Regions from separate parts of the Bradyrhizobium sp. WD16 genome, predicted to be linked through region 2. Evidence: riboswitches for the same ligand, from Rfam matches in the RefSeq annotation. Region 2 holds a riboswitch; each other region holds the start of a gene.
What was found. A riboswitch is a leader RNA that binds a small molecule or an ion and turns the genes downstream of it on or off. The one in region 2 is predicted to bind cobalamin.
Positions count from the first base shown of each region.

Region 1: linked by a shared signal. The riboswitch ahead of DB459_RS05635 (TonB-dependent receptor) and the one ahead of DB459_RS12255 (ribonucleoside-diphosphate reductase subunit alpha) in region 2 are both predicted to bind cobalamin.
Region 3: linked by a shared signal. The riboswitch ahead of DB459_RS07160 (TonB-dependent siderophore receptor) and the one ahead of DB459_RS12255 (ribonucleoside-diphosphate reductase subunit alpha) in region 2 are both predicted to bind cobalamin.

Region 1 covers NZ_CP028908.1:1,202,599-1,209,989, reverse strand. Annotated here, with positions in the region: gene DB459_RS05635 (TonB-dependent receptor) at 18-2,153, opposite strand; cobalamin riboswitch at 2,257-2,485, opposite strand; gene DB459_RS05630 (Lrp/AsnC family transcriptional regulator) at 3,131-3,604, opposite strand; gene hppD (4-hydroxyphenylpyruvate dioxygenase) at 3,733-4,857, shown strand; gene DB459_RS05620 (DUF938 domain-containing protein) at 4,896-5,498, opposite strand; gene DB459_RS05615 (xanthine dehydrogenase family protein subunit M) at 5,694-6,494, opposite strand; gene DB459_RS05610 (xanthine dehydrogenase family protein molybdopterin-binding subunit) at 6,508-7,391, opposite strand, start outside.
Region 2 covers NZ_CP028908.1:2,648,097-2,655,487, forward strand. Annotated here, with positions in the region: gene zigA (zinc metallochaperone GTPase ZigA) at 1-805, shown strand, start outside; gene DB459_RS12245 (hypothetical protein) at 817-1,026, shown strand; gene DB459_RS12250 (ribonucleotide-diphosphate reductase subunit beta) at 986-2,140, opposite strand; gene DB459_RS12255 (ribonucleoside-diphosphate reductase subunit alpha) at 2,151-5,054, opposite strand; cobalamin riboswitch at 5,171-5,387, opposite strand; gene DB459_RS12260 (hypothetical protein) at 5,575-5,934, shown strand; partial or broken gene DB459_RS12265 (HNH endonuclease) at 5,988-6,089, opposite strand; gene DB459_RS12270 (MBL fold metallo-hydrolase) at 6,155-7,168, opposite strand.
Region 3 covers NZ_CP028908.1:1,537,413-1,544,803, forward strand. Annotated here, with positions in the region: gene DB459_RS07145 (MFS transporter) at 1-915, shown strand, start outside; partial or broken gene DB459_RS07150 (MAPEG family protein) at 1,383-1,799, opposite strand; gene DB459_RS07155 (ABC transporter substrate-binding protein) at 2,226-3,242, opposite strand; cobalamin riboswitch at 3,817-4,019, shown strand; gene DB459_RS07160 (TonB-dependent siderophore receptor) at 4,196-6,499, shown strand; gene DB459_RS07165 (PepSY domain-containing protein) at 6,515-7,391, shown strand, end outside.

The DNA of each region.
Region 1 (7,391 bases), 1.4 Mb from region 2:
AAATTGCCTTGCCTCCTTCAGAATGTCGCCCCGGCCTTCACCATATAGGTGCGGCCCGGAAGCGGATAGGCGTTGAACACGCCCCGGGTCGTCGCGCTGGCGATGGCGTAGTCGTAATAGGCGACGTTGAACAGATTGTTGATGCCGGCCGACCAGAAGTAGCGCTCATAGGCCCCGCTCAGCTTGACGTCCACGGTGGCATTGGCCGGGATCTTCGGCTGGAGGTTCTGCTGATCGTTGTCCATGCGGCGGCTCGACCAGGCCCGCAACGTGGCGTCGAACACCAGATACTTGTCGAAGATGTCCCAGCTGACGCCGGCGCTGCCGGAATAGCGCGACACCAGCGGCACGTCGCTGCCGGCATATTGGCCTTCGCGGAACACGGCGCGGGTATAGGTGAAGCCGCCGCGTAGTTGCAGGCTGTCATTGATGCGATAGCTGGCGCTGGTCTCGCTGCCGTAACGGCGGGTCGGGTCGAGGTTGTAGTTGTAGAAGCTGACCGGATTGTAATGGATCTCGTTGGTCAGCTCCATGTCGTAGACGCTGGATTGCATCTCGAAGCGACCGGCGTTGACGCGCAGGCCGGTCTCGACGTCATACGAGGTCTGGGTCTTGATGTCGAAATTGTTGGCCACCGGGTTGAAGAAGGCGTCGAACATCGGCCCGGAACTGACCCGCTCGTCGACATTGGGCGTGCGGAAGGCGCTGGCAGCGCGGGCGAAGCCGGTGAACACCTCGTTGAAGCGATGTTCGAGGCCGCCGAGGACGGCGGTGTTGGTCTGCGCCTGATCGAGCGGCAGTTGCTGGGCGTCACCGAAGTAATTCGGCGCGGTCGGATCGAGCGTGTCGCGCGCGGTCACCAGGGTGCGCTGGATGCGGCCACCCAAAGTCAGGTCGGTGGTCGGCAGAACACTCACGGTCTGCTGGTAATAGGCCGCGAGGGTCTGCTGGCCGAGATCATAGACGTGGACCGGTGCGGAGCTGCGATATTGCGAGCGGCTGGAATGGTAGGTCGCGTCGTGGAAGTCGACCCCGGTCAGAACGGTGGAGGGCAGGCCGAACAGGACCGATTTGATCGACAGCCGAGGTGTCAACGACCAGGTGCTGAGGTGACTGTCGCTGAAGCTCGCGTTGAAGCTCGACAGCGGCACGTCGCCGAAGAAGGCGGATTGCTGTTTCTTGACGCGGACACCGCCGTCGACGATCAGGTCGACGCCGTCCCGCAAGGTCGTGGTGAATCCGGCGGTGGCATTGATGCCCTGCTTGTCGCCATGGTCGAACGGTGTCGAGGAGCCGCGCGGATCGGTCGCGATCTGGCTGGCTCCGGTGGTGGGATCGACCCGGCGTCCGCCGGGAAAGCCGATGTGCTGGTTGTCGCCGGCGAGGTTCAGGAAGGCGGTGAAGTCCGGCGTCGTGTAGCGGAGGTCGCCGACGCCGTTGACCTGGTTGATGGCGTTGTTGGTGCGCCAGCCGCCCGATGAAAAGACATTGCCAAAGGCCGACGAGGACCACGGCCCCTGATTGACGGCGGCGGAGACCACGCCCTGGCGCTGGTTGAAGGAGCCGGTGCCGGCTTCCGCCTTCATGCTCGCCGGCGGACCATCGACGGCGGTCTTGGTGACGATGTTGATGACGCCGCCGACGGCGTTGTCGCCATAGAGCACCGCGCCGGAATTGCCGCGGGTGATCTCGATGCGTTCGATGGAATCGCGCGGGATGGTCGAGAAGTCGACCCCCATGAGGTCGAGGTCGTTGACGCGGCGGCCGTTGATCAGGACCAGGGTGTTGGCGCTGGCGAAGGCGCCGAAGCCACGCAGGTCGACCGCGGTGTAGGCGCCGTTGGCGATGCCGAAGGTGGACTGCACCTGCACGCCGGGGGTCTGGGCGATGATGTCCTGCAGCGACTGCGCCGGCGAGCGTGCGATCTCGGCGGCGGAGATGACCGTGCTCGAGGCGCCGACGATGGTGTTGGTGGCGCTGTCGAGCCGGCTTGCGGCGACCGTGATCGCCGGCAGTGGGGTGGCCTGCTGGGCGTCGGCCGCGGTGGCGATGAGAACGGGGATTGCAGGGCAGGATGCAAGACAGGACACAAGACAGCTGGTGGCGAGCCAGCGGGTGCGGCGAGTCCCTGCGGAAACAAAGACGGCGGGCATGAATGGCCTCGGTTGACGTCGGTGGCACGTCACCGCGACCGAGGTTCATGACGCAGGATGCGTCGATGAAACCAATGCCTGTACTCCCCGACCGACATTGCCGCGTGTGACCACGATCGACGGCAGGTCTCCTGGCTCGCGGGTCATCACCTGATGTCGCCTTCCCGGGACCGAATTTCCCAGTGGCGCTGGACAGCAGGCTCGTCGCTGACAGTTGCGGGGGCAGCTGCGGAATCGGACACCCTGACCTCGCCTGCGGCGAGCTTGTCTGGTGGTGTCCCCACCGCATTCCCTTTTGATCCCCGAAGGGAACCGTCGAATCGACGTTAGGGTTTGTTAACGACGGGAGTCAAGGCGACGGCCTGTTGTGCCGGAATGCGACGTTCGTGCTCGCTCCGTTAACGATCAGAACGCGGGTGGAACGAACCGGGCCCGAATCGGCGAACAGCGATTCGCGCAGGCGAAGCCGTGCGCCATGTGGTGCTGCCTGTGCGAGACAGACACAAGATGGCGATGAGGCGTGTGATCTGTGTTGTGAGACGCGTTAACACCACTGTGCCAGCGGAGGACGTCGGTCGTCGTGCCGTTAACTTCTCGAACACCGGTGGAACGAAGCGGGTCCGAATCAGCGAAATGCGATTCGCGCAGCGCGCAGCATGCTCGATGTGGTGCGTACACCGAGAGAGAAGCACAAGATGGCAGCGGCGCCTGATCGCGTGGCGCTCATCAGTGGTTAACGCGTGCCTCGTCCGCCTGTGATGAATGGGCGTTACCGGCATCGTCCCACAATGCGACGCATGTTCCGTGTCGCGTTAATCTTTCGAACAGTCGAGGAACGAAGCAGGGACGAATCGGCGAGAAGTGATTCGCGTTCGTTGAGTCATGCTCGATGTGGTGCCCGCACCCGTCGCGAGACACAAAATGGGTTCGGCAACTCGGCCGGCGATCGCACAACAGGTTAACGCGCGAGCGTGTCCTCATCCGGCTTTGCCGATCGGCAGCCGGCGCGTCGTCTTGAGGCAGTCGAGCACGATCGAGGAGCGCACATGGGCGACGCTCTCGTGCGGCATCAGCACGTTGTTGACGATGTCGGACAGGCTCTTGAGATCGCGCAGGGCGATCTTGAGCAGATAGTCGGCGTCGCCGGTCAGGGCATAGGCCTCCTGGATCGCATCGACCCGCCGCACCAGGTCGCGGAAGCGCTTGGCGTTGTTGGGCGAGTGGGTGGCGAGGGTGATCTGCACCAGGGCGATGACGTTGAAGCCCAGCGCATCGGCGGAGAGATCGGCGTAATAACCCTGGATGATCTTCTCCTCCTCGAGGCGGGCGCGTCGCCGCGAGCATTGCGATGCCGACAGCCTGGCGACATCGGCGAGCTCCTGGTTGGTGAGCCGGCCCTCCGCCTGCAGCGCCGCGAGAATCTTCAGGTCGAAGCTGTCGAGATGGATCATGCGTACGAGGTCCTGTTCATGCACGAAACGTGCATAAGAATGGCATATTGAGCCTCATTTTGCATGAACATTGCGGCGGTCTCGCGCAATCATTTGCTGCAATGATCGCCACAGCCCAGGGAGAGACCATGGGTCCGTTTCCGCACGACGCGCCAGCCGCGGTGATTTCCGAATCCAATCCCATGGGCGCCGACGGCTTTGAATTCGTCGAGTTCGCACATCCTGAGCCTGCACAGCTCCATGCGCTGTTCAAGCTGATGGGCTTTGTCGCGGTGGCGAGACATCGCTGCAAGGCGATCACGCTTTATCGGCAGGGCGACGTCAATTATCTCGTCAATGCCGAGCCGGGCAGCCATGCCGGGCGGTTCGTCGCCGAGCATGGTCCGTGCGCGCCGTCGATGGCGTTCCGCGTGGCCGACGCGCAGAAGGCCTATGAGCGGGCCATCAAGCTCGGCGCCGAGCCGGCGGAGGCGAGCGCGGCCCAGAAGGCGCTGGACGTGCCGGCGATCAAGGGGATCGGCGGCAGCCTGTTGTATTTCGTCGATCGTTACGGCGCCAAGGGGTCACCTTACGCGGCTGAATTCGAATGGCTCGGCGCGGCGGATCCGCGGCCCGAGGGCGCCGGGCTCTATTACATCGATCACCTCACCCATAACGTCCATCGCGGCCGCATGGATGTGTGGACCGATTTCTATGCGAAGCTGTTCAACTTCCGCCAGATCCGCTTCTTCGATATCGAGGGCCGCGCCTCGGGCCTGTTCTCCCGGGCGCTGACCAGTCCTGACGGCAAGATCCGGATTCCGATCAACGAGGACGCCGGCGATTCCGGCCAGATCGAGGAATATCTCAGCCTTTATCGCGGCGAAGGTATCCAGCACATCGCCTGCGGCGTGGGCGACATCTATGGCACCATTGAGCGGCTGCGTGCTGAGGGCCTGTCCTTCATGCCCTCGCCGCCCGACACCTATTTCGAACGCATCGACGCCCGGCTGCCCGGCCATGGCGAGGATCTCGCACGGCTGCAAAAGAACGGCATCCTGATCGACGGCGAAGGCGTGGTCGACGGCGGCCATACCAGGGTGCTGCTGCAGATTTTCTCGGCCAACGCCATCGGCCCGATCTTCTTCGAGTTCATCCAGCGTAAGGGTGACGAGGGCTTCGGCGAAGGCAATTTCAAGGCGCTGTTCGAATCGATCGAAGAGGACCAGATCCGCCGCGGCGTTCTTCACGTCGACGGTCGCAGCGCGGCGTGAGGCGATGGGCCGTCGGCCGCTGTCTCTGCCCTTGTCGCTCACCGCTTTCGAAACACCACGGTCAGGTTGTTGGCCGGCATTTCGGCGACACGGGTGAGGGAAAGGCCATGGGTGGCGGCGAGCGCGGCGACGTCCTCCAGGCGGCGAAGGCCCCAGGCCGGGTGGCGCGCCTTTAGGCTCGCATCGAATTCCTCGTTGCTCGCTGCGGTGGCGACGCCATCACGTCGGTAGGGGCCATATAGGCAGAGCGGCGCGCCCTGCGGCAGGATGCGTGCGGCGCCCCGCATCAGCCCCTGCGTCGAAGTCCACGGCGAGATGTGGATCATGTTGATGCAGATGATGGCGTCGGCAGCTGTGATCGGCCAGCTCTCGGCCGCGGCATCGAGCGTCAGCGGCGGGCGCACGTTGGCGAGGCCGAGGTCGGCCGTCCACGCCGCGACGCTGGCGCGGGCCCCTGCATCCATGTCCGAGGGTTGAAAGGTGAGGGCCGGCAGGTTGGCGGCAAAATGCGTGACGTGTTCGCCGGTGCCGCTTGCGATTTCCAGCACGAGCCCCCGCGCGGGAAGTTCCTCGCGCAGGACGTCGAGGATCGGGCCACGGTTGCGCAGGGCGGCCGGCGCCGAACGGCGGGCATCGGTCATGGTCGGAGCTCCGGAGCGTTTCGGCCAAGTAGGAGCGCAAGTATAACCGCTTCCGCCGCCATGGTGAGGTGCGTCTTCGAGGCTCGGATCCCCCAGGTCGGGCGGCGCACACCGCGGGATGACGCATAAGTCGGATGCACAAGGGTCGGCGCCAGGCGCCGGCCCTTGCCGCATGGGGCTCCGGGGTGGTGCGGTTCACCCGGCCGCCGTCACCGCGCGCTGTGCCATCACCTTGACGAGGTTGGCGCGATAATCGGCCGAGCCGTGGATGTCGCCCATCAGCCCGCCGGGCGAGACGGTGATGGAATCGAGCGCCGTCGCCGACCAGTTGGCCTTGAGCGCGGCCTCCATGTCGGGCAGGCGCGTCACACCGCTTTGCGAGGCGCCGGTGACCGCGACGCGGACATCGCCCGATCTGGTCTTGGCGACCAAGACGCCGGTGAGGGCGAAGCGCGACGCCGGGTGGCGGAACTTGGCATAGGCCGCCTTGGCCGGGATCGGGAAGGCGATCGCCGTGATCAGCTCGCCTTCGTCCAGCGCCGTGGTGAACAACCCCTGGAAGAAGTCGTCCGCCGCGATCGTCCGCTTGTTGGTCCTGATCGTCGCGCCGAGCCCCAGCACCGCCGCGGGGTAGTCCGCGGCAGGATCATTGTTGGCGAGCGAGCCCCCGATCGTGCCGCGATGGCGCACCGCCGGATCGCCGATCATGGACGCGAGGTCGGCCAGCGCCGGGATCGCCTTGCGCACGTCCGCGCTCTGCGCCACGTCGTAATGGGTGGTCGCTGCCCGGATGGTGAGCGTGTCCGCCGAGACCTCGATGCCGACGAGATCCTTGATCCTGGCGATATCGATGACGTCCGAAGGCGCGGCGAGGCGCTGCTTCATGACGGGGAGCAGGGTGTGGCCGCCGGCAAGATAGCGGGCCTCCGATCCCTTGGCGAACAGGCCGGCGGCTTCGTCGATGCTTCCCGCGCGGTGATAGGTCGTCTGATACATGGCGCGTGCTCCCTTACTCTGCGGCTTGCTGCTGATGCGCGGCGTGCCAGACCCGGTCTGGGGTCGCCGGCATTTCCAGGCGGTTGTTGCCGATTGCGTCGGTGATGGCGTTGATCACCGCCGCGGAGGAGCCGATGGCGCCGGCCTCGCCGCAGCCCTTGATGCCGAGCGGGTTGCCCGGGCACAGCGTTGTGGTGTGCGACAGCTTGAAGGACGGCAGATCGTCGGCGCGCGGCATGGTGTAGTCCATGAACGACGCGGTCATGAGCTGGCCGTTCTTGTCGTAGACCGTGCCTTCGAGCAGCGCCTGGCCGATGCCCTGGGCGAGGCCGCCGTGAACCTGGCCCTCGACGATCATCGGGTTGATCAGGCGGCCGAAGTCGTCGGCGGCGACGAAGTTGACGAACGTCGTTCGGCCGGTCGCAGGATCGACCTCGAGTTCGCAGATATAGGCGCCGGCCGGGAAGGTGAAGTTGGTGGGATCGTAGAAGGCGCTCTCCTTCAATCCCGGCTCCATGCCGTCCGGCAGGTTGTGGGCAGTGTAGGCCGCGAGCGCCACCATCGGCAGCGCCAGCGCCTTGTCGGTGCCGGCGACCTTGAACTGGCCGCCCTCGATGACGATGTCGCCCTCGGACGCCTCGAGCTGATGGGCGGCGATCTTCTTGGCCTTGGCCTCGACCTTTTCCATGGCCTTGACGATGGCAGAAAGCCCGACCGCGCCGGAGCGCGAGCCGTAGGTCCCCATGCCGAACTGCACCTTGTCGGTGTCGCCGTGGACGATCGACACCTGGTCGATGCCGATGCCGAGGCGGTCGGCCACCACCTGGGCGAAGGTGGTCTCGTGCCCCTGGCCGTGGCTGTGCGAGCCGGTCAGGATCTCGATGGTGCCGACCGGGT
Region 2 (7,391 bases):
CGTGGTCGACGCCGTGAACCTGCTGAAGGACTATTCGTCGACCGACTATCTGGAACAACGCGGCGAGGCGCTGGAGAACGATAGCCGCACGCTGGTCGATCTCCTCGTCGAGCAGATCGAGTTCGCCGACGTGATCGTTCTCAACAAGGTCGATGACGCCGCGCCCGAGCAACGCGAGGCGGCGCGAAAGATCATCCGCGCGCTCAATCCGGAAGCGGATCTCATCGAAGCCAATCACAGCCAAGTCGCTTTCGATCGCGTTCTCGACACCGGCCGATTCGACTTCGTGAAGGCCCAGCAGCATCCGCTCTGGTACAAGGAGCTCTACGGTTTTGCGGATCATGTACCGGAGATCGAGGAGTATGGTGTGACAAACTTCGTCTATCGCGCTCGCAGGCCGTTCGATCCTGCCAAGTTCGACAGGTTCGTCAAGGAGCCATGGCCCGGTGTCATTCGTGCCAAGGGACACTTCTGGCTGGCGACGCGCCCGCAATGGCTTGGCGAGATCAGCCAGGCCGGTTCGATCACCCGCACCCAGGCTCTTGGCTTCTGGTGGGCGAGCGTGCCTGCGGAACGTTGGCCGGATGATCCGTTCTGGCGAAAAAGGCTGCGTACGAACTGGAACGACGTCTATGGCGATCGCCGCCAGGAAATCGTGTTCATCGGCACCGGCATGGACGAGGGCTCGCTCCGCGCCCGCCTTGACGCGTGCCTAGTGCCGGGGAAACCCGGCATGAACACCACAGAATGGGCGAAGCTTGCAGATCCGTTCCCGATCTGGCAGCGGGCGGACGAAGCAGCTTAGACGCACGCCACGTGGAAAACGTCGTTCGATTAATTTCGAAGTCCGAACTCGAACGCGAGCGCCTCATCCGCGAGGCGCGCGCGATCTACGACAGTATATTCCCACCGGCCCCGACGGCCGGCGAGCAAATCAGTGGTTGCCCCGAACGGGCAATCACCTACGTAGCGAGCGGCTCTCTTCTCAATCCCAGCTCAGCGCACCGCCGTTCTGATACTCGATGACGCGGGTTTCGAAGAAGTTCTTCTCCTTCTTCAAGTCCATCGCCTCCGACATCCACGGGAACGGATTCTCGGCCTCGGCGAACACAGGCGCTACGCCGATCTGCGCGCAACGCCGGTTGGCGATGAAGTGCATATACTGCTCGCACAGGGCGGCATTGAGCCCCAGGAAGCCGCGCGGCATCGTATCCCGACCATAGGCGGATTCGAGTTCGGCCGCGTCACGGATCATGCCACGCACCTCGTCCTGGAACGCCGGCGTCCACAGATGCGAATTCTCGATCTTGATTTGGTTGATCACGTCGATGCCGAAGTTGAGATGGATGCTCTCGTCGCGCAGGATGTACTGATACTGCTCGGCGATGCCGACCATCTTGTTGCGACGGCCGAGCGACAGGATCTGCGCAAAGCCGGTGTAGAACCACATACCTTCGAACACGACGTAGAAGGCGACGAGATCGCGCAGGAATGCCTGATCGCTCTCGAGGGTTCCGGTCTTGAAGGACGGATCGTCCAGATGCTGCGTGTGCTTGAGCGCCCAAGCCGCCTTGTCGGTGATCGACGGCACCTCGCGGTACATGTTGAACAACTCACCCTCGTCCAGGCCAAGGCTTTCGACGATGTACTGGAAGGTGTGGGTGTGGACCGCCTCCTCGAATGCCTGCCGTAGCAGATATTGCCGGCATTCCGGGTTGGTGAGGTGACGGTAGATCGCCAGCACGATGTTGTTGGCGACCAGCGATTCGGAAGCCGCGAAGAAGCCGAGATTGCGCTTGATCGCGCGCCGCTCGTCCTCCGTCAGGCCATCCGGCGACTTCCACAAGGCGATGTCGGCCTGCATCGAGACTTCGGTCGGCATCCAGTGATTGTTGCAGCCGGAGAGATACTTCTCCCAAGCCCATTTGTACTTCAGCGGCAGCAGCTGGTTGACGTCGGCGCGGCAGCTGATCATCCGCTTCTCGTCGACGGAGACACGGCGACCGGCGCGATCGATCGCACCGAGGCCGGTCGGGTCGGCCGGCTCGAGCTTGAGCTGGATCTGCGGGCGCAGCGCGGTGGCGAGGATCGGAGCGAGGGGGGCAGCCCCCGTGGTTTCAGTGTCGGACCAATCGAGCATCGTCATCTCCTCACTGGCACGCTTCGCATTCGGGATCGTCAATCCGGCACGCCTTGATTCCGTCCAGGTCCGGTGCCGCAGCAGTCGGGATCATGATCGGAGCGTGCGACATCGCCACCGAGGTCGACACCGCATTGAGCTTGCCATCGGTGCCCTTCAGTGTCGATTTCTCGACATGCGTGGCGCTGCGGGAGCGCAGGTAATAGGTAGTCTTCAAGCCGCGCCGCCAGGCCAGCCGGTAGAGGGCATCGAGCATCTTGCCGGAGGGATTGGCGATGTAGAGGTTGAGCGACTGTGACTGGTCGATCCACTTCTGCCGGCGCGCGGCAGCCTCGATCAGCCAGGCGCTGTCGATCTCGAACGAGGTCGCATAAAGCGCCTTGAGATCGTTCGGAACACGCTCGATCTGGCCGACGCTGCCGTCGAAATATTTGAGGTCGGAGACCATCACCTCATCCCACAGTCCCCTCGCCTTCAGATCGCGCACGAGGAATTCATTCACGACGGTGAAGTCGCCAGACATGTTCGATTTGACGAACAAGTTCTGGTAGTTCGGCTCGATCGATTGCGAGACGCCGCAGATGTTGGAGATCGTCGCGGTCGGCGCGATCGCCATCACGTTCGAATTGCGCATTCCGCTTGCTGTGAGCTTCTTGCGCAAGCGGTCCCAATCGAGCGTCGAGGAACGGTCCACGTCGAGCCCACCGCGGGCGTCGGCGAGCAGCTGGATGGAATCGATCGGCAAGACGCCCTTTGACCACAGCGAACCCTCAAAACTCGGATAGCGCCCGCGCTCCGCGGCGAGATCGGACGACGCCTCGACCGCGTGGAACGAGATCGCTTCCATGCTGAGGTCGGCGAAAGCCACCGCTGCATCGGACGCAACTGGGATGCGCTGGACTTGAAGCGCCTCCTGGAAGCCCATTAGGCCAAGTCCGATCGGCCGGTGACGCATGTTGGAGCGGCGCGCCTCCGGGATCGTGTAGAAATTGATGTCGATGACGTTATCGAGCATTCGGACCGCAGTCGTCACCGTCCGCCTCAGCTTGGCCTGGTCGAGGCCGTCAGGCCCGACATGGCTGAGCATGTTGACGGAGCCGAGATTGCAGACCGCGACCTCATCGGCCGAGGTGTTCAGCGTGATCTCGGTGCAGAGGTTGGAGGAATGGACCACACCCATGTGACGCTGCGGCGAACGCAGGTTGCAGGGGTCCTTGAAGGTGATCCAGGGATGGCCGGTCTCGAACAGCATGGTCAGCATGCGGCGCCAGAGGTCGGTCGCGCGCACAGTCTTGAAGATACGCATGCCGCCGGCTCTCGCCTTGGCTTCATAGGCCTCGTAGGCTGCCTTGAATGCCTCGCCGTACAGATCGTGCAAATCGGGCGTCTCGTCAGGCGAGAACAGCGTCCATTCTCTGTCGGAATCGATGCGCTGCATGAACAGGTCCGGCACCCAGTTGGCGGTGTTCATGTCATGAGTGCGGCGGCGGTCGTCGCCGGTGTTCTTGCGCAGGTCGAGGAATTCCTCGATGTCGACGTGCCAGGTCTCGAGGTAGGCACAAACCGCGCCCTTGCGCTTGCCGCCCTGGTTGACGGCGATCGCGGTGTCGTTGGCGACCTTCAGGAACGGAATGATGCCCTGGCTTTCGCCGTTGGTGCCCTTGATGTGCGCGCCGAGGCCGCGGACCGGCGTCCAGTCGTTGCCGAGGCCACCGGAATACTTTGCGAGCAGCGCATTATCCTTGATCGACTTGAAGATGCCGTCGAGGTCGTCCGAAACGGTGGTGAGGAAGCAGGACGACAATTGCGGGCGCAGCGTACCCGAATTGAACAGCGTCGGCGTCGAGGCCATGAAATCGAACGACGACAGGAGATCGTAGAATTCGATCGCCTTGGCTTCGCGGTCGATTTCGCGCACCGCCAGCCCCATCGCCACGCGCATGAAGAAGGCTTGCGGCAATTCGATCCGCTTGCCGTGAACGTGCAGGAAGTAGCGATCGTAGAGCGTCTGGAGGCCGAGGAATTGGAAGTTCAGGTCGCGCTCGGGCTTCAGAGCGGCCGAGATCCTGCTGAGATCGAAGCGGGCCAGTTCGGGATCGAGCAGTTCGGCGGCGATGCCGGTCTTCACATAGGCCGGGAAATAGTCGGCATAGCGCGTCGCCATATCGGCCTGCGAGGCGGATGTCGGCATGCCGTGGACGTAGGACAGCACCTCGCCGCGCAGCTTGTCCAGCAGCAGACGTGCACTGACATAGGTGTAGTTTGGCTCCTGCTCGACCAGCGTGCGCGCGGCCATGATCGATGCCAGCGTCAGCTCGTCCTGGCTGATGCCGTCGTAGAGATTACGAGTGGTCTCGGCGAGCACGGGAGCCGCAGAGACACCGTCAAGGCTGGCGCAGGCTTCGCCGATGATCAGCGCGAGCTGCTTGGTGTCGAGACCGACGCGCGAACCGTCGGCCAACGTGACGTGCAGGGCTGGCGTGGCGGCAGGCGCCGGCTGTGCGGCCGCTTCCTCGGCGCGCTGGCGCGACCGCTCTTCGCGGTACAGCACATAGGCGCGCGCGACCTTGTGGTTCTCGCTGCGCATCAAGGCGAGTTCGACCTGGTCCTGGACGTCCTCGATATGGAAGGTGCGCCCCTCGCCTGCACGTCGCATCAGGGTTGCGACGACCTCGGCCACCAATTGCTCGACGCTCTCATGGAAGCGGCGCGACGCAGCGGCGCTCGAGCCCTCCACCGCGAGGAAAGCCTTGGTCATCGCCACCGCAATCTTCGCGGAGTCGAACGGCGTGACCTTGCCGTTGCGTCGGATGATCTGCATGGCAGGCTCGCTGGGAACGGCAGCAAGCGATTCCGGACGCAACTGGATAATGGGAGCGGAGGTGGCCTCCGCGTGGTGCAGGTTTGAAGACATCAAGGGCCCCGTGATGCGCGCGTTGTGTTTGAGCGGGGCAAAGGAGGACGCTGCAGAAGCGCCGACGAGAGAATGCCGACGGCGCATGCAAGCGACCGCCGGGACACCCCGCCCGTGGACGTTCAGTTTGTCGCGGCAGGTCTCCTGGCTCGCAGGTCGTCGCTCGCTTCCTGTCTTCCCGGCGCCTTAAGCCAGTGACATTCGTTCGGAAACAGCTCGCTGCTGACAGTTGCGGGGGCAGCGCCGGAATTCCGCGCCTTCGCACGGTTCACCGGCTTCCCTCTTAGCCACTAAATCTTGCGATCCAGCGGAACCGTGACGTCCATATATGGTGATATTCGCGATGAAGTGTCAACGATTCGTTAAGGGTCTAAGATCCCTTTCCCTGTGGAATGCGGGGGGTCCCTGCCGGCCTAGACTAGATGCTTTCGAGACGACTCGATGTCGGCTGTTCCGAGACATGTCGGCCGTTTATCAGGTCGTTAAGGAACACGCTGGTGCAAGGCTCAGGGACACTCCGATGCCGCGGCATCTTTGCCTTGCTGAGCACCCGGGAGGCTTGCAGACGATTCATGCGGAATACGAGCGCTTCATCGACGAACTTCGATCAGTAACCGCCGATCTGTCGTACGGCCCGGCCACGGTCGCTGCCGGAATAGGGGCAACGGTCGAGCGCCTTCGCGGGATTGCGAGGCGCGCCACCATGTTGCTCACCAAGTTCGACGATGTCGAGCTCTTCTTCCGGCCTGTGACGCTGCAGGCCGTCTGCGAACACATCGATTCGCTGCGCGCGCCCACGCTCCGTCCCCCGCCGCCATCACCGCGCGGGGTCTACCAAAAACACCATGGCCGCTCCGGTATCGCTCCGAAGCGGCCATAACGTGTGAGCGGTTCTTGCTTGCCTCAGCGGCTTCGACGGTTAGGCCGTCGCACCTACGGATCGAGCTCGGTGTCCCAGTAGAGATAGTCGAGCCAGCTGTCGTGCAGGTAGTTCGGCGGGAACAGCCGGCCGTTGCGATGGAGCTGGGCGCATGTCGACGTTCAGGGGGTCAGAAGCGAGTCGATGCCCGGAACGGAGCGCCGACACGCTGCTGAGTGTTTCACACGACCATCAGGTCCTTTGCGACGATGATCTTGCCCTTGAAGTATTTCGCCGCCGGCTCGCGCCAGACGTCGTCCGTGATGCTGTCGAGCGGGGGCGTGAGATGCGACAGGACCAGCGTTTTGACGCCCGCTTCCTGCGCGATACGACCGACGTCCTCCGACGGCGTGTGGTCGGCCTTCATATGCGCCATGAAGGCGTCGAACTTGACCGGCCGCCCCTTGGCGATCGCTTCTTTGATGTAATTCTCGACGGCTGGAACATACATGGTCTCGTGCACGAGCACGTCGGCGCCCTTGGCCATGACCGCGACAGCTTCCAGCGGCACAGTGTCGCCGGAAAAGGCGATCGAACGATCCTTGAAATCGAACCGATAGCCGAGCGCCGGCTTCACCGGCGGATGCTGGACGACCACCGAAGAGACCTTGACGTTATCGTCCTGCGTCACCGGGCCGGCGCTGGAGATTTCCTTCACATCGACCGCAGTGAGCGGCTTCATGTTGAAGTCCTCAGCCCAGAAATCGACCGTCTGCTTGTAGGCGCGCAGGAAGTCCTCGGTCATCTGCTTGAGCGGCGGCGGACCGAAGGCGCGAATGTCGAGCGGCAGACCCTGGATCCAGCCGACGACCAGCAGCGGACCGTATTCGATATTGTGGTCGGGGTGCTGATGGGTGATGAAGATAGACCGGAGCGCACTGAACGGGATGCCGGTGCGTGCGTATTGATCCGTGACCCCCATGCCGCAATCGACCACATAGGCCGAACCGTTGCTGACCATGACGTGCGAGGTCATCTGCCGCGAGCGGCCGGGCACCGGGCCTGCGCCGGTCCCGAGCAGCACCAGCTTGGTGCCCTTGGCGTCTTTCAGTGCGGCCTGGGCCTGTTGTGGCGTCCAGTGCGTGGCGGCCGTCTTTGCGGCCGCCGGCGAGGCCGCGCTCAAGGCCGGAGCGGCGGCGAGCCCGGCAAGGACATGACGGCGCGAAAGCCCAAGCAGGCGCGAAGTGTCGGTCATGGTCTCCCCCTCTCGGAAGCCAGGTGTCCACCGTCGTCCCTGCGCCAATCGTTCGAAGAGGCGCGACGAGGCCGACATTCTCGATCCGCTGCGGACACGCCGGTTCTAGTTACGCGGTTCGCACGAGCGTTGCAACGTCACCGAAGGTCAATAAATTCGCGAGCGGCCTCTGCTGTACCGTCATCGCTCTTGAGGTGGCACTAAACTGCCTGGCCCCGAGTGA
Region 3 (7,391 bases), 1.1 Mb from region 2:
ATCGCCGTTCTTCCAAGGGGAAGCCGCGACAAGGCTGAGGGGCCCTCGCCGCTGCCGCTCCCGCAACTAGCCCTGCTGACCGCCTCCGTGGTTGCGGTCTCCGCGGGGGGCGTCAGCCTCAATCCCTTATGGAACGGAGCAGGATTGGTGCTTGCCGGACTAATGGCGGCGCTCCTTCTGCGGGCCGAACTGAACGGGCGCGCCCGCCTGTTGCCGAAGGGGGCGCTCGATACCGGCGGACGACTCGTTGCGCTTTACGCGACGATCGCCCTCCTGGTGGCGGGGATGCAGACCGACATTTTCGTCCCCTATTTCCTCCAGGTACTCCACGGTCAGTCGCCTTTAATCGCCGGCTATCTCGCCGCGCTGATGGCGATGGGCTGGACGCTCGGCTCCATGCTGAGCGCGGGTCGGTCCGGTGAAGCAGGGATTCGCGCAATCCGTACCGGCCCCGGGTTTGTCCTGGCCGGTCTCGTGGTCCTGCTTTTCTTTGTTCCGGTGGCGGGTGGTGTCGGATTGCAACTGGTGCCGATCTGCGCCGGCCTGCTTCTGGCCGGACTGGGCATCGGTGTCACCTGGCCGCACCTTGTGACAAACGTCTTTAAGGAGTCGCCGGTGTCGGAGCAGGGGCTGGCGGCAGGCTCGATCACGACCGTCCAGCTCTGCGCGACAGCATTCAGTGCCGCGGCCGCGGGCATGGTGGCCAATCTCGGCGGGCTCAGCGACCCGGGCGGCGCGGAAGGTGCATCGGGTGCCGCGCGCTTGCTGTTCGGCGTTTTCCTGGTAGCGCCGGCTCTCAGCCTCGTCTCCGTCAGGAGACTCGCGGGACGCCGGAACCCGGAGACTGCCGCTGAAGCTGCCGTGGTGGCTAATATCTCCCGTTGCGGCCCTTCCACCTCACCCATCGCGGATTAGCGGGGTTCGACCGACCTTCATCTCCGCACATCGAGGGGCAAGCGCTGCGGAGCAAATCAGTCGTAGTCACTTCGGCGCTCCTCGGCCGCTCACGGCGGCATCCATCGGCGAACGGCCACAATATCATAGTGCTCCAGCGGAGACGTAGTTATCAGTTTCATCCCTCCCGGCGCGCCAAACTCCGCCGATTCTACGATTTCCTGCCCGCCTCCCCGCCGGACCACGACGGCAGGAATTTGTCGTCGTGGGAGGGGTAGTGTTCGGCGGCCCGTGGCGTTCGCATGAGCGAATTGCTCTTTGGCGGTCAATGCCGTGACGGCAACGGCTCGTGTCACGAGATCAGGCTCGGACTTTGGATCGCAACGCAACGCGGAGACTAGCCGGCGTCACCATAATTTACGCGCTTGACTCGATATTCCCCATGCGAACGATTTGACACACTCCTGAAATGACAGGGATGCTGCCGTCTAGCTCAAGCCCGCAATAATAAACAATCCCAATGCGCAGACGAGACTGACGAGTTCGGCTGATGTGCGCAGCTTGTCTTTGTCGGTGAGGTAAAAGGTCACGTGTGCCATCCGGGCCAGAACTCAAACGGACGCCAATAGGTCAATCTGGTTCTGAGGAGCATGCACGAAGAGCGCGATGATTACCGCTGCCGCAAAGCCAGCCAGCGACTCGAAAGCATTGACATGAGCGTCCCAGGCCCGTTTCGGCAGACCCTCAATGCGATTCGGGAAGTCACGCGGATTTCGGTTGTCACGTAGTCTTTTCCCATCCGGCCCTCGGCCTCTGTTTCGGGCGATGCCGAAGCAGACATAAGGCAGGGTGACCGCGATCAGTACGCTCCTCACGACCACATCATCGTCGGCAGGAACGGCCACAGCAGCCTCAAAGCGCTGAAGCTGTCTAGTGCGGTGGATCTGACGCTCGTATCAGTATTGCAGCGAACTCTTCATACGCGCGTCAGATCCAAAACCGCACTAGAATCATAATCATGCTAGTGTGGCGTCTCGCAATTACCTACCGCCTTTGCGGCGAACCTCTCGTAGGCAATTGCGAGACATAAGCCACACTAGCACTTTGATTTTGCTAGTGTCCTTATGTCTCCGAATGACCGTGCGAGCGTGAGGCAAATGGGGCGGTAATTCGGAGACAGGACACTAGTGTCCCTTTGGTTCTAACGTTCGTAGAAGTGCTCGCTGCAAGGAAATACGAACGCTAGAACCGGGACACTAGAGCCCCGAATCCGAAGTTCGCTTCATTCTCAGCGCGCTACGTCCATCAGAATGCGCCGGTCAGCGATCGCGTCACTGCGTTGCCAGCTTGGCCGCGCCGTTGGCGAGGATCTCGCTGAAGCTGGTGTCCCAGAACCTTGCGACTTCGACCCGGGTGTCGAGAACGCCGAGCTTGAGGAAGGTGTCGGCGACCTTTTGATGGGTATCGGGTATATCCGGTGTCACGCCGACGAGCGAAAAGTCGGTGCTGCGATGGGCGAACTGATCGAGGATATCGTCGAGCGGCAAATGCGTTTCGGCCACTTGTGCCGCGGCGTAGACCGGGAAATTCTTGTTGGCAAAGGCATAGGCGCGCTGGATCCGGAGCAAAAGGTCGGCCATGGCCGCATGACGCAAGGCGTCGTCGATGGCCTTCGGGTTGGCATAGACCGGGAAATTTCCGGAAAGATAGCCAACGCCGGTCTTCAGGAGGCGCGCTCCCTGCCTGGATATGGCGAGCTGACCATTGTAACCGTAGATCGCCCAGGCATCGAGCTTACCGGAGGTGAAGGCCGAATAGCCGTCGGACGGCGTCAGGTTGATGGCGTCGATGTCGTTGAAGGAAAGGCCGACCTCCTCGAGCTGCTTGGACAGGAAATAGTGGGCGGTCGTTGCGCGCACGTAACCGACCTTCCTGCCCTTGAGATCCGCGATCGAACGTATCGGCGAATCCTTGGCAGCGACGGTGACCTGGGTGTTGAGGTCCTCGTGCGACACAGCGATGAAGCGCACATTGGCATTTTGGCGGGCGGCGAACATTGCAGGAATTTCGCTGCCCGAACCGAGATCGAGGGCATCGCTGTTGAGCGCCTCGATGTGCAGGACGCCGTTGTTGAGCTCCTTCCAGTCGATCTTGTATGGCGTCTTGTCTTCCCCGGCGGCCCGAAGCAGGGCGCGCCAACCGCCCTTGTAATGGGCCACGCGCAGCGTGACCCCGCCGAGATCGCTATCCGAGCCTCGCCTGGTTTGCGCTCCTGCGCTGCCGGCGACGAGGCCTCCCGCAAGCACGCTGAGCAGGGAACGACGGGAGACGAAAAACGGGCTGGTCACGGCGGCTCCTGTTGAGCAGGTCTCGATGCTTCCACCATAAAATGTATGGATGTCACGGACTATTCTGTTTTTCGGCGGTCGCACGAAATGAGTATTCCAACTTTTGCGACAGACGCGCTGTCTGTCGGATGTTCATCGCCGGAGGCGTGAGCAGTCGAGGCCGTCGGTACCAGTCGATTCGACAGTGATGCTTCGAAGCGAATGCCGAGATTCGTACGCTGGCAGTCTCTGAAGCGGAGGCATGCTGGTGCCGCCGCCCGGCACCACTGTGCGCTACCGCCCAACATCGGCCGGCACGGCCATGCCGGCTTGAAGGCGACGAGGCTGATTTGAATCCTTGCCTCTGTATGCTGTTAGCCCATTGGCGCGTCGGGGCTCATGGCGCAATTCGAGAAAAGTAGAAGGCTTCCTCTGACCACGCCGATTGTCCGAATTTCTCCGACCGATTGCCCCGACGCAAGACGGCACGACCGTCCGCTGACGACCCCAAACCTGGTTGGCTGAACAAACAAATGATGGCGCCATCTCAGCCGCGCTGCTGGCGGCGGCTGCATTTGACTCCCAGCGCGACATAGCTTTAGATATTCGGGACGGTTCCTCATTATTGGGGATGAAAAGGGAATGCGGTGCAAGGAAGCTTGCTCGATTCCGCAGCTGCCCCCGCAACTGTAAGCGGCGAACCTTGTGTCACGAGCCACTGGGCGACTCGGCCCCGGGAAGGCGACGCAAGGTAACGACCCGCGAGCCAGGAGACCTGCCGTCAGCCGTGGTCACACGCGAAAATGTCGGTCGGGGAGTACAGACATTGCTTCACTGAAGGTTGTCGGCCTAAAGGTGAAACTTGGCTCGCTGTGACGTGCCACTGACGTCATACCGAGGTCCGAACCTTGTCTTCTGCCACCACCGGCGACCCGCGCCGCAATTTCCTGTTTGCATCCGGCTTTCTCGTCTCCATGCTCGCGCTTGACGTCTCTGCCGCGCAGGGACAGCAGCTTCCCTCTTCCAGTCAGCTGCCGCCTATCGAGGTCTCTCCGCCGGCGACCCAAAATCGAACGGGGACAAAGCGGAGCCGCGATTCGGGATCGCGCCCGCGCCCGGCAGCACCAATCGGAGCGACATCCAACGCCACCGAGCAGAAGGAAGACGCCCGAAACGCGGTGCAGACGCCGCTCAACACCGGAACCGTTGCCGAAAGCGCTTCGCGACTGGGCTTGAGCGCGCGCGAGGTTCCCGCGACCATCGAAGTGATCGGGCAACAGACCATCGGCGACCGCGGCTATCGAACAGTAACGGAAGTGGCGCAGGGCGCGGTCGGCGTGACGTCGGGCGATAATCCCGCCGAGCCGTCAGCCTTCTCAATGCGCGGCTTTACCAACAGCCAGATCAATGTGCTCTACAATGGCATCAAGGTCGGCCCTCAGAACATGACGTCTCGGTTCATGGACACGGCCAATCTGGAAAGCGTCGAATTCCTGAAAGGACCCGCTTCTCTTATGTCAGGAGAAGGCGCGAGTGGCGGCGCCGTCAATTTCGTGACGAAACAACCGCACACCGGCCCGATCCGGAACGAGGCGCTCTTCTCATACGACTCACTATCGTCCTTCCGCAGTTACTACGGCTCAGGCGGAAGCACCAACATTCAGGGACTGGACTACCGGTTCGATATCAGCCGGTCGTCGCTAAGCGGCTTTGTCGACGATACGAACACCGGGTTACTGGATGTGTCAGGTCGACTGAACTACCGCCTATCGGACAATTTCAAGATCTGGGGGGCCATCGAGTACAAGGAAGACCGGTCGAAGGCCTACTGGGGCGCACCGCTGGTCTCTGCCGCATTCAGCGGCCCCCATGCCACGACCGGCATCGTCTCCGGAAGCTACGTCTCGAACTACAATGGTTCGAATCTCGGGCCCGTCACGATCGATGACCGCACCTTCACGACCAATTACAACGTACTCGACAACCATACCGATGCAAAGGAGCTGTGGCTTCGTGGCGGTTTCGAGCTCACTGTTGCGCCGAATCTGACACTGAAGAGCCAAGTCTATGGTTACGGCGCGGAACGTGAGTGGTTCAACAACGAGGTGGAAGCATTCAACGCCAGTCTGAACCTGGTCGATCGAGAGCGGTTCTTCGTGGCGCACAACCAGAAACTGGCGGGAAGCATCACCGATTTGACGTGGGACTCCGACATCGCGGGCTTGGGAAACCGATTGGTGGCAACCTTTGCGGCGAGCGGCCTCGACTTCGTCCGCCCGGGCGCGGCCAATTTCCCGCACGACCTGGTCACGCTGGTCGATCCGATCAGGGGATACTACGGGCCTCTGACGACGCAGCAGCAGACCGCAAGGATCGACAATGAGTCACTGTCAGTAGAAGACCGCCTGAAGATCACGCGAACATTCGCGCTCGTTGGCGGCTTGCGGCTGGAGCATATCGGGCTCGACCGAAATTCGACCGATGTCAACGGCGCGGAGAAGGCGGGCTTTCCGTTCTCAAAATCCTGGACGCCGCTGACGGGCCGGATCGGCTATACTTGGGAAGCCATCCCCGGCCTGACCTTCTTCAGCCAATATGCCACCGGTGCGGACGTCTCGGCGAACAACACCTTCCTGCTCGGGCCGCGCCAGCCGCTCGATTTGACCACGTCCCGCACCTATGAGACGGGCGTCAAGCACCTGTTCTGGGACAACAGGGCGGAATGGTCCTTCTCCTTATTCGACGTCTTGCGAAAGAACGTCTATGCAGCGGCCGGTGGAATGCAGCTCAACATCGCCGGACGGCAGGAATCGAAGGGCGTGGAACTGGCTGCCGCCATCCGCCTGACGCCGGCGTGGAAGATCTGGGGCAACGTCGCCTATGTCGATGCGCGGTATGCCGACTACACCTTTGCCGGCGGCTCGTTTTCCGGGAATGCCCCGCCGAACGTACCCCGTGTCGTAGCCAACGCCGGAACGTCCTATCAATTCTCCACCCCTTGGCCTGTTGAGGTCGGCATATCCGCACGTCACGTCGGCGATCGGTACAACACCGATGCCAACACGGTTGCGCTGAAGGCCTACACCGTCGCGGATGCCTATGCATTCGTCGACATCCCAAAGTCCGTCTTCGATGCAGTCGAGCAGACCCGGGTGACGTTCCGCATACGAAATCTGACGGACAAGCGTTATGCCATTTGGGGTGATCCGTTCTATCCCGATCAGGTTCTGCTCGGAGCTCCGCGAACCTATGAGCTTTCCGCCGCATTCAAATGGTGATGTGCTGATCTAGCCATGTATCTGCTTCGGTTAACTCATCGATGGCTGGGGGTGGCGTTCTGCGCGTTGTTCGCCATGTGGTTCGCGAGCGGGATCGTGATGCACTTTGTTCCGTTCCCGTCCCTGAAAGAGACGCAGCGGTTCGAAGGCTTGATCCCGATCGACCTGTCGCTAGTCGTCCGAGACCCCAGTGAGGCGGTGATCGCCGGCGGGATCAATGATGCGACGCGAGTCCGGCTGCTGCAGCGAATCGACGGGCCGGTCTATGTGGTGAGCGGAACGTCAGGCACCAGATCTGTCCACGCCGGCGACCTCTCCACTGCTGCCGTCGCGGGCGCTCAATTGGCGCTCGATATCGCCAAGGACAACGCACGTCGTCGCGGAATGGACGCATCACGGGCAATTGCGACCGCGGTGACGGACTACGACCAATGGACGGTTCCGAACGCATTCGACCGGCATAGGCCATTGTATCGCGTCGCCTTGCAGGACGCGAACGGAACCGAAATCTACGTCTCCTCTATGACCGGCGAGGTTGTTCTCGACACCACTCGATCACAGCGGTGGTGGAATTATGCCGGCAGCGTCGTGCACTGGATATATCCAACGTCCTTGCGAAATCGATGGACGTTATGGGACGCGGTGGTATGGCGGCTGTCCCTGCTGGCCATGATTGCGGCCATCTCGGGCAGCGTGCTCGGTGTGGCCAGATGGAGGCCGCTCTCACGCCGTCTCAAATGGTCGCGCGCCGGTTGGCAGGGCTGGCACCACCTGCTCGGACTCATCTGCGGGAGCTTTGTGCTCACCTGGACTTTCAGCGGCTGGCTGTCGATGGATCATGGCCGCCTGTTTTCCCGTGGCCAGTTGACCGAGGCGGAACGCATGGCGCTCG